DNA from 2 places in the Aeromicrobium sp. 50.2.37 genome. Region 1 is predicted to be linked to the other one. Evidence: predicted binding sites of a transcription regulator. Region 1 holds the regulator's gene; the other holds the start of a gene.
What was found. Region 1 encodes HrcA, which represses chaperone genes, less so after heat shock. Its sites were predicted from a motif close to TTGGCACTCGNNNNNNNCGAGTGCCAA; they were not measured.
Positions count from the first base shown of each region.

Region 1 (5,707 bases):
ACCAGCACGTGGGTGGGCGCCTGCGGGCTGATGTCGCGGAACGCGAGCGCGTGCTCGTCCTCGGCCACCACGTCGGCGGGGACCCGACCGGCGACGATCGCGCAGAACAGGCAGTCGTCTTGGCTCATGGTCCCTTCCTACCGCACGTCAGCGGAAGGCGTCCTTGATGCGCCCGAACATGCCGTGCCGGTGCGTCGAGCCCATCTGCGCCTCGGGGCGGTCCTCGCCGCGAAGCTCGGCCAGCTGCTTGAGCAGCTCGCGCTGCTCGTCGTCGAGCCGGTCCGGGGTCTCGACGACCATCTCGACCACGAGGTCGCCACGGCCGGGGCCGCGCAGCCGCGGCACGCCCTGGCCGCGCAGGGTCAGCGTCTCGCCGGACTGCGTGCCCGCCGGCACCTCCAGGCCCACGGTGTCGGGCCCGTCCTGGTCGGCGAGGTCGGCCTCGAGCGTCGGCAGGTCCACGTGCGTGCCGAGGGCCGCCGCGGTCATCGGCAGGGTGACCTGGCAGCGCAGCTGGTCGCCCTTGCGCGTGAAGACGGGGTGGCGGGCCACCTCGACCTCGATGTAGAGGTCGCCGGGCGGGCCGCCGCCGGGGCCGACCTCGCCCTCGCCCGCCAGCTGGATGCGGGTGCCCTGGTCGACGCCGGCGGGGATCGAGACGGTCAGCGAGCGACGCGACCGGACCCGACCGTCGCCGTTGCACTCGTGGCACGGGTCGGGGATGACCGAGCCGAAGCCGTGGCACGTCGGGCACGGGCGGGCGGTCCGGACGCTGCCCAGCGGCGTGCGCTGCACGTGCTGCACCTCGCCGTGCCCGTGGCACGTGCCGCAGGTGACCGCCTCGGAGTCGTCCTCGGCACCGCTGCCGTCGCAGCGCGTGCACACGACCGCCGTGTCGACCTTGATGTCGTGGGTGACGCCGAACGCGGCCTCCGCGAGGTCGACCTGCAGGCGCAGCAGTGCGTCCTGGCCACGCTGGACGCGCGAGCGCGGCCCGCGGGTGTTGCCCCCACCGCCGAAGAACGCGTCCATGATGTCGTCGAAGCTGAAGCCGCCGCCGGCGAAGCCGCCCGCGCCTCCCCCGCCGCCGAGCGGGTTGCCGCCGCGGTCGTAGACCGACTTCTTCTGCGGGTCGGAGAGCACCTCGTAGGCGGTGGTGACCTCCTTGAAGCGGTCGGCCGCGTCGGGTGCGTCGTTGACGTCGGGGTGGAGCTGGCGCGCCAGACGGCGGTACGCCTTTTTGAGCTCCTCGGGCGTCGCCGACCGGGACACGCCCAGCAGCTCGTAGTAGTCCTGTGCCATTGGTCCTTCGTCCTGTTCAGCCGTCCGCCAGCTGTCGCCCGACGTAGCGGGCGACCGCGCCGACGGCGGCCATGGTTCCTGGATAGTCCATGCGGGTGGGTCCGAGCGTGCCCAGGGTGGCGAGCGCCTGCTCGGGGGTGCCGTACGCCGAGGAGACGACGGCGGTGCCCGCCAGTCCCTCACTACCGGTCTCGAGGCCGATGCGCACGGTGGGGTCGGTGGTCGCCTCGCCGAGGAGCTTCAGGAGCACGACCTGCTCCTCGAGCGCCTCGAGGACGGGGCGGATCGAGGAGTCGAAGTCGCGGCCGAAGCGCGCCAGGTTGGCGGTGCCGCCCACGGCGATGCGCTCGTCGGACCGCTCGTCGGAGAACACGTGCGTGAGTGTGGTGACCACCGACGTGACGAGGGGCCGGTCGGCCTCGGCGAACGTGCCGATCACCTCGGCCAGGCGCAACGACGCCTCGGGCAGGCGCTGCCCGATGGTGGCCGTCATGATGCGGGAGCGCACGTCGGACAGCAGCACGTCGCCCGGGGTGGACTCGAGCTCGACGACGCGCTGCTCCACCCGGCCGCTGCTGGTGATCACCACGAGCAGCACGCGTGCGTGCTCGAGCGCGACGACCTCGACGTGGCGCACGGTGGAGCGGGTCAGCGACGGGTACTGCACGATCGCGACCTGGTTGGTCAGCTGGGCCAGCACCTTGACGCTGCGCTGCACGACGTCGTCGACGTCGACCGCTCCCCCGAGGAAGGTCTCGATGGCGCGCCGCTCCGGCGTCGAGAGCGCCTTCACCTGGGACAGCCGGTCGACGAACAGCCGGTAGCCCTTGTCGGTGGGCACCCGGCCCGCGCTGGTGTGCGGCTGCGCGATGTAGCCCTCGTCCTCCAAAGCGGCCATGTCGTTGCGGATGGTCGCCGGCGAGACGCCGAGCTGGTGCCGCTCCACGAGTGCCCGGGAACCGACGGGTTCCTGCGTCTCGACGTAGTCCTCGACGATGGCGCGCAGCACCTCGAGTCGACGGTCGTCCGAGGCGAGTCTTCGGTCCTCCGGCACGGCGGTCTCCTCTCTGCTGATCGGGCCTGCTGGGTCGTGAGGCTCCGGGGCGCGCAGACGGGGCACGACGACGCGGCGTGGCGCTTTGGCACTCACCCGGGGCAAGTGCCAGTCTAACGACGTGGGAGCAATCGGGAGCGAGGGAGAGGTCGTCTCGGTCACGGGCACCACGCGTACCCTCACCTACCGACCTCGTCGCGTCACCCTCTCCGACGGCACCTTCCTCATGCACGAGTCGCGCGGTGGCACCCTCAGCTCGGTCTGGGCCGCCGACCTCGGCGACCTGTTCGTCGAGGTGGTGCACCTGGGCCACGGCCCCTCGGGCGGCGAGCTGGTGCTCGTCGTCCCCGACGGGGACGTGGTGGCGCTCGGCGACCTCGTCCCGCCGCTCGACGCGGTCCCGTCGGCCGTCACGCCCAGCTGGCCGGCCGCCGTCGACCTCGCCGTCGGGCTCACCCGCCCCTCGACCCGCATCCTCACCAGCAGCGGGCCCATCACCCGCGAGGAGCTGGAGGACTTCCACCAGACGCTGCTCGGGGTGCTGCATGGCTGAGGCCAGGCACCCGGGGCGCTACGGCCAGGACGTGCTGGCCGGCGACTGGAAGGCTCCCCCGCGCGGTCGCTCCACCGAGGCCCCCGCCGACCTCGGCATCGTGGTCGAGGAGGTCACCTCGGGGTGGGTCGGCGAGGTCGTCCGCGTGGAGCGCGACCTCGGCATGGTGATGCTGGAGGACCGCCACCTGCGCCGCAAGTCGTTCCCGCTCGGCCCGGGCTTCCTCCTGGAAGGACGGCCGGTCGTCCTCGTCGCACCCGTCGCGGCCGCACCCAAGGCCGTCGCCCGCACCGCGTCCGGGTCGCGTGCGGTCACCGGCCAGCGTGCACGGGTCGCCCTGCCCAGCCGGATCCTCGTCGAGGGCAAGCACGACGCCGAGCTCGTCGAGAAGGTGTGGGGCGACGACCTGCGGGTGGAGGGCGTGGCCGTCGAGATGCTGCACGGCGTCGACGACCTCGTCGGGGTCGTCGACGACCTCGTCCCCGGTCCCGACCGTCGCCTCGGCATCCTCGTCGACCACCTCGTCCCGGGGTCCAAGGAGTCGCGCATCGCCGCGAGGCTCTCGGACCGCGACCACGTGCTCGTCGTCGGGCACCCCTACGTCGACGTGTGGCAGGCCGTGAAGCCAGGGCGTCTCGGCGTGGACGCCTGGCCCGTGGTCCCGCGCAGCATCGAGTGGAAGCGTGGGATCTGCGCGGCCTTCGGCTGGCCGCACGCCGAGCAGGCCGACATCGCCCGCGCGTGGCAGCACATCCTCTCGCGCGTCCGGTCGTGGACCGACCTCGAGCCGGAGTTCCTGGGCCGGGTCGAGGAGCTCATCGACTTCGTCACCGCTCCCTGACCCTCAGCCCGCGCCGGTGACCGGACCGACCACCGGGGCGACCACGTCGTCGAGCCAGCTCGCTCGCGGCACGGCGACGCCCTGGGTGGTTCCGTCGTCCCGCACCTCGAGGTCGGCCACGCCGAGCAGCACGTCCTTGCCCCTGGTGCCGGAGCCGTTGTGGGCGTACAGGTAGGCGCGCAGCTCGCCGCGCACCTGGACGGTGCGTCGCCACGAGAACCGGTAGTAGGCGGAGGAGAACGTGAAGGTCTCCGCCGGCGCCCGGTCCAGCGGCGCCCCCAGCGCCACCGTGTAGGCGACGGGACGTCCCCACCGGTCGGGCTCGCTGGCTGCGCCGCGCACCGCCACCATGCCGTCCGTCGCGGTGAGCGACTCCAGCACTCCCGACGGCGACCCGTCCGACGTGGGGTACCGGATGAAGCCGGACGGCCACCCCGATCCTCGCCGCACGGTGCGCCACATGAACGTGCGGTTCATGTTGTCCTCGGAGACGACGATGGACCCGTCCGATCGGACTCGCTCCACGACGGCGACGTGCCCCTTCTTGCCGGACAGGCCTCGGTTCGCCTTCCACCAGGCCACGTCGCCACGGCGCGGAGCCGACGTGCTGACCCGCAGTCCGGCGGCCCGTGCGGCCGCGCCCCACGTGAGTGCCGCGTCGGTGCCGGGCGGCCGCGCGACCAGTCGGTTCTTCGTGAGTCGGTACGCGACGTAGTTCGTGCAGCTGCGTCCCGGCGTCATGTTCCAGAACGACCTGGAGCGCACCGACGCGTACCCACCGTGGGTGTAGCCCTTCTTCGCGCACGAGGCGTACCCCGAGCACAGGACGGTCTTGGCTGCCGCGTCCGCAGACGTCGGCACACTGATGATGGCCATGCCGATCAGCATGCTGATCAGAGCTGGCCAATGCGCGATGCGCATTGCTCCCTCGCCAACTCCCCCGAGTTGTTCGTTCTCCCAGGAGCACCGTAGGACTGTGGCTTTGGTCACGCCATCTGAATGACGAAAGTCCTTCGGACTGGGGCGGCCGTCCTAGTCCGTGAGGTCACGGACCACGGCGTCGGCGAGCAGCCGACCCTCCAGGGTGAGCACCAGACGCTCGTCCACGACGTCGAGCAGACCGCGCGCGGCGAGCACCGGCACCTGCGCCCGCACCGCGCCGTCCAGGGCCGCGACGGGCAGGCCGGACCTCAGCCGGACCTCCAGCATGACCCGCTCGAGAGCGGCCGTGGCGGCATCGATGTCCTCACCGTCGGCCTCGACCGGCTCCCCCGCCGCCAGCCGCTGGGCGTAGGCGGCGGGATGCTTCACGTTCCACCAGCGTCGCCGGTCGACGTAGGAGTGCGCTCCCGGACCCACGCCCCACCACTCCGCGCCGTGCCAGTACAGAAGGTTGTGCCGGCACTGCGCGGCCTCGTCGCGGGCCCAGTTCGACAGCTCGTACCACCCCAGACCGGCCGCGGTGAGGGTCGCGTCGGCGAGCAGGTACTTGTCGGCGGTCTCGTCGTCGTCGGGCATGACCACCTCACCGCGCCGGACCTTGCGCGCGAAGGCCGTCCCGTCCTCCACGATGAGCGCGTAGGCGCTGACGTGGTCGGGCTCGAGGGAGACCGCCTGCTCCAGGCTCGTCCGCCAGTCGTCCATCGACTCACCCGGCGTGCCGTAGATGAGGTCGAGGCTCACCTGCTCGAACCCGGCCTCCCGGGCCCAGCGCACGGCGTCGGGGACACGTGCCGGGTCGTGCGTCCGGTCCAGCGTGGCGAGCACGTGCGGCACGGCCGACTGCACCCCGAAGGAGATGCGGGTGAAGCCGCCCTCGCGCAGGCGCGCCAGCGATGCCGGCGTGACGCTGTCGGGGTTGGCCTCCGTGGTCACCTCGGCCCCCGGCAGCAGCCCCAGGTGCTCGTCGATCGACCGGAGCACGCCGACGAGGTCGTCGGCGGGGAGCTGGGTGGGG
Region 1 covers NZ_JANLGG010000002.1:129,979-135,685, forward strand. Annotated here, with positions in the region: gene NUV38_RS02300 (histidine triad nucleotide-binding protein) at 1-128, opposite strand, end outside; gene dnaJ (molecular chaperone DnaJ) at 148-1,302, opposite strand; gene hrcA (heat-inducible transcriptional repressor HrcA) at 1,319-2,356, opposite strand; gene NUV38_RS02315 (hypothetical protein) at 2,478-2,909, shown strand; gene NUV38_RS02320 (DUF3097 domain-containing protein) at 2,902-3,750, shown strand; gene NUV38_RS02325 (CHAP domain-containing protein) at 3,754-4,626, opposite strand; gene hemW (radical SAM family heme chaperone HemW) at 4,783-5,707, opposite strand, start outside.

Region 2 (5,707 bases), on a different contig from region 1:
CCGAACGCGGGCGCCTTGACGGCGACCGAGGTGAAGGTGCCGCGGATCTTGTTGACGACCAGCGTGCTGAGCGCCTCGCCCTCGACGTCCTCGGCGATGATGAACAGGCTCTTGCCTGCGCCGATGACCTTCTCCAGCAGCGGCAGCAGCTCGGCGACCGAGCTGATCTTGCCCTGGTTGACGAGCACGTAGGGGTCGTCGAGGACGGACTCCATGCGCTCGGTGTCGGTGACCATGTACGGCGAGAGGTAGCCCTTGTCGAACTGCATGCCCTCGGTGAAGTCGAGCTGCGTGCCGAGCGTGTTGGACTCCTCGACGGTGATGACACCGTCCTTGCCGACCTTGTCGAACGCCTCGGCGATGAGCTCGCCGATGTGCGCGTCGCGCGAGGAGACGGTGGCGACGTCGGTCATGTCCTTGATGTCGTCGACGTCGCGGGCGATCTCGTGCAGCTTCTCGCTGACCGCCTTGACGGCGGCCTCGATGCCCTTCTTCAGGCCGACCGGGTTGGCGCCGGCGGCCACGGCGCGCAGGCCCTCGTGGACCATCGCCTGGGCGAGCACGGTGGCCGTGGTGGTGCCGTCACCGGCGACGTCGTTCGTCTTGGTGGCGACCTCCTTGGCCAGCTGGGCGCCGAGGTTCTCGAACGGGTCGTCGAGCTCGACCTCACGGGCGACGGTGACGCCGTCGTTCGTGATCGTGGGGGCGCCCCACTTCTTGTCGAGCACGACGTAGCGGCCCTTGGGGCCGAGGGTGACCTTGACGGTGTTCGCGAGGGCGTCGACGCCCCGCTCGAGGGCGCGGCGTGCGTCCTCGTCGAACTCGAGGATCTTGGGCATGTGATGCCTTCCTACGGATGGATCAGATGGGGTGCCCGGCGAGTGCCGGACAGAGTGCGCCGGGAGAACCGGCGGGTGACGTCAGGTGGTCCTGACGTGCGTGGCGCCCGGCTGGCAAGGCGCCGTCGCGACGGCGACCTGGGAGCGGAGCGGTCGCCGAGCGACGAGCAACGCCGCCAGCCGGGATGCCACGTGCGTCAGGAGACGACGGCGAGGACGTCGCGGGCCGAGAGGATGAGGAACTCCTCGCCCGAGTACTTGACCTCGGTTCCGCCGTACTTGCTGAAGATGACCTTGTCGCCGACGTTGACGTCGAGCGGGACGCGGTTGCCGGAGTCGTCGATGCGACCGGGGCCCACGGCCACGACCTCACCCTCCTGCGGCTTCTCCTGGGCGGTGTCCGGGATGACGAGTCCGGATGCGGTGGTCTGCTCGGCCTCGACGGCCTTGATGACGAGACGATCCTCGAGCGGCTTGATGGTGACCGACACTGGTCGACCTCCCCTTCAACGTTGGTGGAATGACGGATGGAACGTGATGGGTGTGCACGCCGTCGCGGGGGTCGTGCACGGTTGGCAGTCTCGGTACCCGAGTGCCAGTTCCGAATCTAGCACTCGCCCCTACTGAGTGCTAAGGGGTGTTCGCCGTCGGCGGACGAGTCCGTCCGTCGAGGGGCACGTCCGGCCCCCGAGCCCGTCGAGGGGCGGCCTGCGACGATGGCGACGTGGACCTGGCGACGTTCGAGCGGCTGCAGACCGACGAGGGGCGGGCGCTGGTGGCCGAGGTGCGCGAGCGGGCCGGCGTCGAGTCCGACCTCGCCCTGGGCACACGGCTGCGCCGCTCCCACGACGTCGAGCTGGTGGCGGCCGCCGTCACGCAGAACCACCTGCGCGGGATCGCCCGCACCAAGCTGGGTGACGACGCGGCGCGGATGTTCTTCACGCACGAGGCACTGCAGCAGGCCACGCGTGGCTCGGTGGCCCGACTGCGTGCCGAGCGTCTCGCGAGCACGGGTGCGACGGCGGCACTCGACCTGGGCTGCGGCATCGGCTCGGACCTGCTCGCGCTCGCTCGCGCCGGCCTGCGGGTCCGCGGCGTGGAGCGCGACCCGGTGCGTGCCGCGATCGCCCGGGCCAACCTGGCCGCCCTCGACCTCGACGGCGAGGTGCTCTGCGCCGACGCCGCCGACGTGGACCCCGCGGACGACGAGGTGGTGTTCCTCGACCCCGCCCGACGCGACGACCGGGGCCGGGTGTTCGACCCCGAGGCGATGAGCCCGCCGTGGTCGGTCGTGGCGGCACACCTGGCCGGCCGCGCGGTCGTGAAGACCCTCCCGGGCATCCCGCACGCGCTGGTCCCCACCGGCGTGGAGGCGCAGTGGGTCAGCGACGGCGGCGACCTGGTGGAGGCGTGCCTGTGGGGCGCCGGCCTCGACCTGGCCGACCGCGCGCCGCGTCGCGCCACGGCCCTGCCCGGCGGGGACGACCTGGCCGGCGACGGCGCACCCGGCGACGTCGGTGAGCTGGGAGGCTGGCTGCACGAGCCGGACGACGCGGTGATCCGCGCCGGTCTCGTCGGGGGGCTGGCGGAGCAGATCGACGGCCAGCTGGTGGACCCGCGCATCGCGTGGGTGACCACGGACGTCGACGTGCGCCACCCGCTCGCCCGCTCGTTCCGCGTGATGCAGGAGCTGCCCTACCGCGAGAAGCAGCTCAAGGCCGCGCTCGTGGCGCTCGACGTCGGCACCCTGACGATCAAGAAGCGCGGCGTCGACGTCGTGCCCGAGGTGCTCGTCAGGCGGCTGCGCCTCAAGGGCTCCCAGCGCGCCACCGTGGTGCTGACGCGCGTGGACGACAAGGCGGTCGCCCTGCTCGTGGACCCGCTCCCCCGCTGACCCGTCCGGCACCCCTTGCGGGGTCCTAGGCTGGGAGCGTGCGGATCGACCTGAATGCCGACGTCGCGGAGTCGGCCGACGACCTGGCGCTGCTCGACGTCGTCACGAGCGCGAACGTCTGCTGCGGCGCCTACGCCGGTGGCGAGGAGCTCATGCTCGACGCATGCGAGCGCGCGGTCGAGCGTGGCGTCGTGATCGGCGCCCAGGTCGGCTACCCCGATCGCGAGGGCTTCGGCCGACGTCCCCAGGAGCCGGCCACGGACGAGCTGGTCGACGAGCTGCGTGCCCAGATCGACCTGCTCGCCGAGGTGGCCGACGCCGTGGGCGGCCGCGTGGCCTACGTCAAGCCGCACGGCGCGCTGTACAACACGGTCGTGCACGACGAGCGACAGGCGGCGGCCGTCGTCGAGGCCGTGGGACCGTACGGCCTGCCGCTGCTCGGGCTGCCCGGCGCCGTCTCGTTGCGGCTCGCCGCCACCGAGGGCCTCCCGACCATCTCCGAGGGCTTCGCCGACCGTGCGTACACCGCCGCCGGGACCCTCGTCCCGCGTGACGAGCCGGGCGCGGTGCTGGCCGACGTCGACGAGGTCGTGGCGCAGGCGCTACGCCTGGTGGGTCACTGTGACTCACTGTGCGTCCACGGCGACTCCCCCGACGCCCTCGCCCTCGTCCGGTCCGTGCGTGCCGCCCTGGTGGACGCCGGGCACGAGGTCGGACCGTTCGGGTGAGGGTGCTCGCGTGCGGTGAGGACGCCGTGCTGCTGGACTGCGACGACCTGGACGAGGCGCGCCGTCGCCATGCGGCACTGGTCGACCACCCCGACGTCGTGGAGGCCGTGTTGGGGGCGCGCACCGTGCTCCTGCGCGGTCGGCCGTCGACGATGCGGGCGCTGGCCCGTGGCGTCCAGCCCGCGCCCACGACGGCCACGTCCGGCGCGCACGAGCACGTGGTCGACGTCGTCTACGACGGGCCGGACCTGGAGGCCGTGGCCGAGGCGACCGGGATGAGCGTCGAGGCCGTGGTGGCCGCGCACACGGCGACACCCTGGACCGTCGCCTTCGGCGGGTTCGCCCCCGGCTTCGCCTACCTCGTCGACGGCGACCCGCGGCTCACGGTCCCCCGCAAGGACACGCCCCGGCCCCGGGTCCCCGCCGGTGCCGTCGCCCTGGCCGGCGGTTTCAGCGGCGTCTACCCGCGGGAGTCGCCCGGTGGCTGGCAGCTGGTCGGACGCACCGACGTGGTGCTCTTCGACGTCGAGCGCTCCCCCGCGGCGCTGCTCGCACCGGGTGACACCGTCCGCTTCCGCGCCGCCGGCCCCGGGGCCTCGCCGTGAGCCTGGTCGTCGTGCATCCCGGGCCGCTGACGCTCGTCCAGGACGACGGACGACCCGGGCTGGCCGCACAAGGGGTCGGCGCCGCGGGGGCCTTCGACCGTCGCGCCCTCCACCAGGCCCGGACCCTCGTGGGCGACGCGTCCGGCACCGCCGTCCTGGAGGTGCTCGGAGGCGGCCTCGAGCTGCGGGCCACGTCCGAGCACGTCGTCGCCGTGACGGGGGCGGTCGGGCCGGTGCTGGTCGACGGTGCTCCGGTCGAGCACGGTCGGGCGGTGCGCCTCGGCGCCGGGCAGCACCTGGAGGTCGCCCCGTTCGGCCACGGCCTGCGCGGCTACGTGGCGGTCGCCGGCGGCATCGACGTGCCGGCGGTCCTGGGCTCACGCAGCGCCGACACCCTCAGCCGGCTCGGGCCACCGGCACTGACCACCGGCGACGAGATCGCCGTCGGGGAGCCGCACCAGGACCCGCCCGACGTCGGCCTCGTCCCGAGCCTGCTCACCCCCGGCACCACGACCGTCGAGGTGGTGCTCGGTCCGCGCGACGACTGGTTCACGCCCGACGCCCTGGCCGCGTTCCTCGGCACCGGTTGGGTCGTGTCCGAGCGGTCGGACCGCATCGGCGTCCGGCTCGACGGCCCCACTCCCGGTCGCGCCGGCCTCGAGCGTGCCGTCGACGGGGAGCTGCCCAGCGAGCCGTGCGTGCGCGGCAGCGTGCAGGTGACGTCGGCCGGGCTCCCGGTCGTGCTCGGACCCGACCATCCCGTCACCGGCGGCTACCCGGTCATCGGGGTGGTCACCGGACGCGGCCTCGACCGGCTCGCGCAGGTGCGCGTGGGCGAGACCGTGCGCTTCCGCCGACACACCCTGCCCTGACCACGACACGGCCCGACCCGCGCCTGGGGCACCATCGAGGGCATGAGGCCCACCCACCGACCCGTCGAGGACGGCGTCGCCACCGACCTGGCAGGTGAGTCGACGTACGGCTCCTACCTGCGCCTGGACCTGCTGCTCGCCGCACAGCAGCCGGTCACGGACCACCACGACGAGATGCTCTTCGTCGTCCAGCACCAGGTGACCGAGCTGTGGCTCAAGCAGCTGGTGCACGAGCTGCGCTCGGCCATCGCGCTGATCGACGCCGACGAGCTGGCCCACGCGCTCAAGCGGCTGGCCCGCGTGAAGGCCGTCCAGCGGCAGATGTTCGAGCAGTGGGGGGTGCTCGAGACGCTGACCCCCGTCGAGTACCTGCAGTTCCGCGACGCACTGGGCAAGGCGTCGGGGTTCCAGTCGGCGCAGTACCGGACGGTCGAGTTCCTGCTCGGCAACAAGACACCGGCCATGGTCACGGTGTTCGACCACGAGCCCGAGACCCGCGACCGGCTGGCCGCCGACCTCGCTGCGCCGAGCCTCTACGACGCGTTCCTGGCGCTGCTCGCCCGCCAGGGTCACGACGTGCCGGCCGCGGCGCTCGAGCGCGACCTCACGCAGCCCTACGAGCCGCACCCCGGCGTCGTGGAGGTGTTCCGTCGCGTCTACGCCGACCCCGAGCGCCACTGGGAGGTCTACGAGACGTGCGAGGAGCTCGTCGACGTCGAGGAGGGGTTCCACCTCTGGCGGTTCCGCCACCTCAAGACGGTGCAGCGGA
Region 2 covers NZ_JANLGG010000044.1:7,104-12,810, forward strand. Annotated here, with positions in the region: gene groL (chaperonin GroEL) at 1-839, opposite strand, end outside; gene groES (co-chaperone GroES) at 1,037-1,330, opposite strand; gene NUV38_RS16510 (methyltransferase domain-containing protein) at 1,564-2,733, shown strand; gene NUV38_RS16515 (LamB/YcsF family protein) at 2,772-3,461, shown strand; gene NUV38_RS16520 (allophanate hydrolase subunit 1) at 3,458-4,066, shown strand; gene NUV38_RS16525 (biotin-dependent carboxyltransferase family protein) at 4,063-4,938, shown strand; gene NUV38_RS16530 (tryptophan 2,3-dioxygenase) at 4,981-5,707, shown strand, end outside.
Region 2: a site for HrcA is predicted at 1,447-1,473, ahead of groES (co-chaperone GroES). Genes of this name have one in related genera too.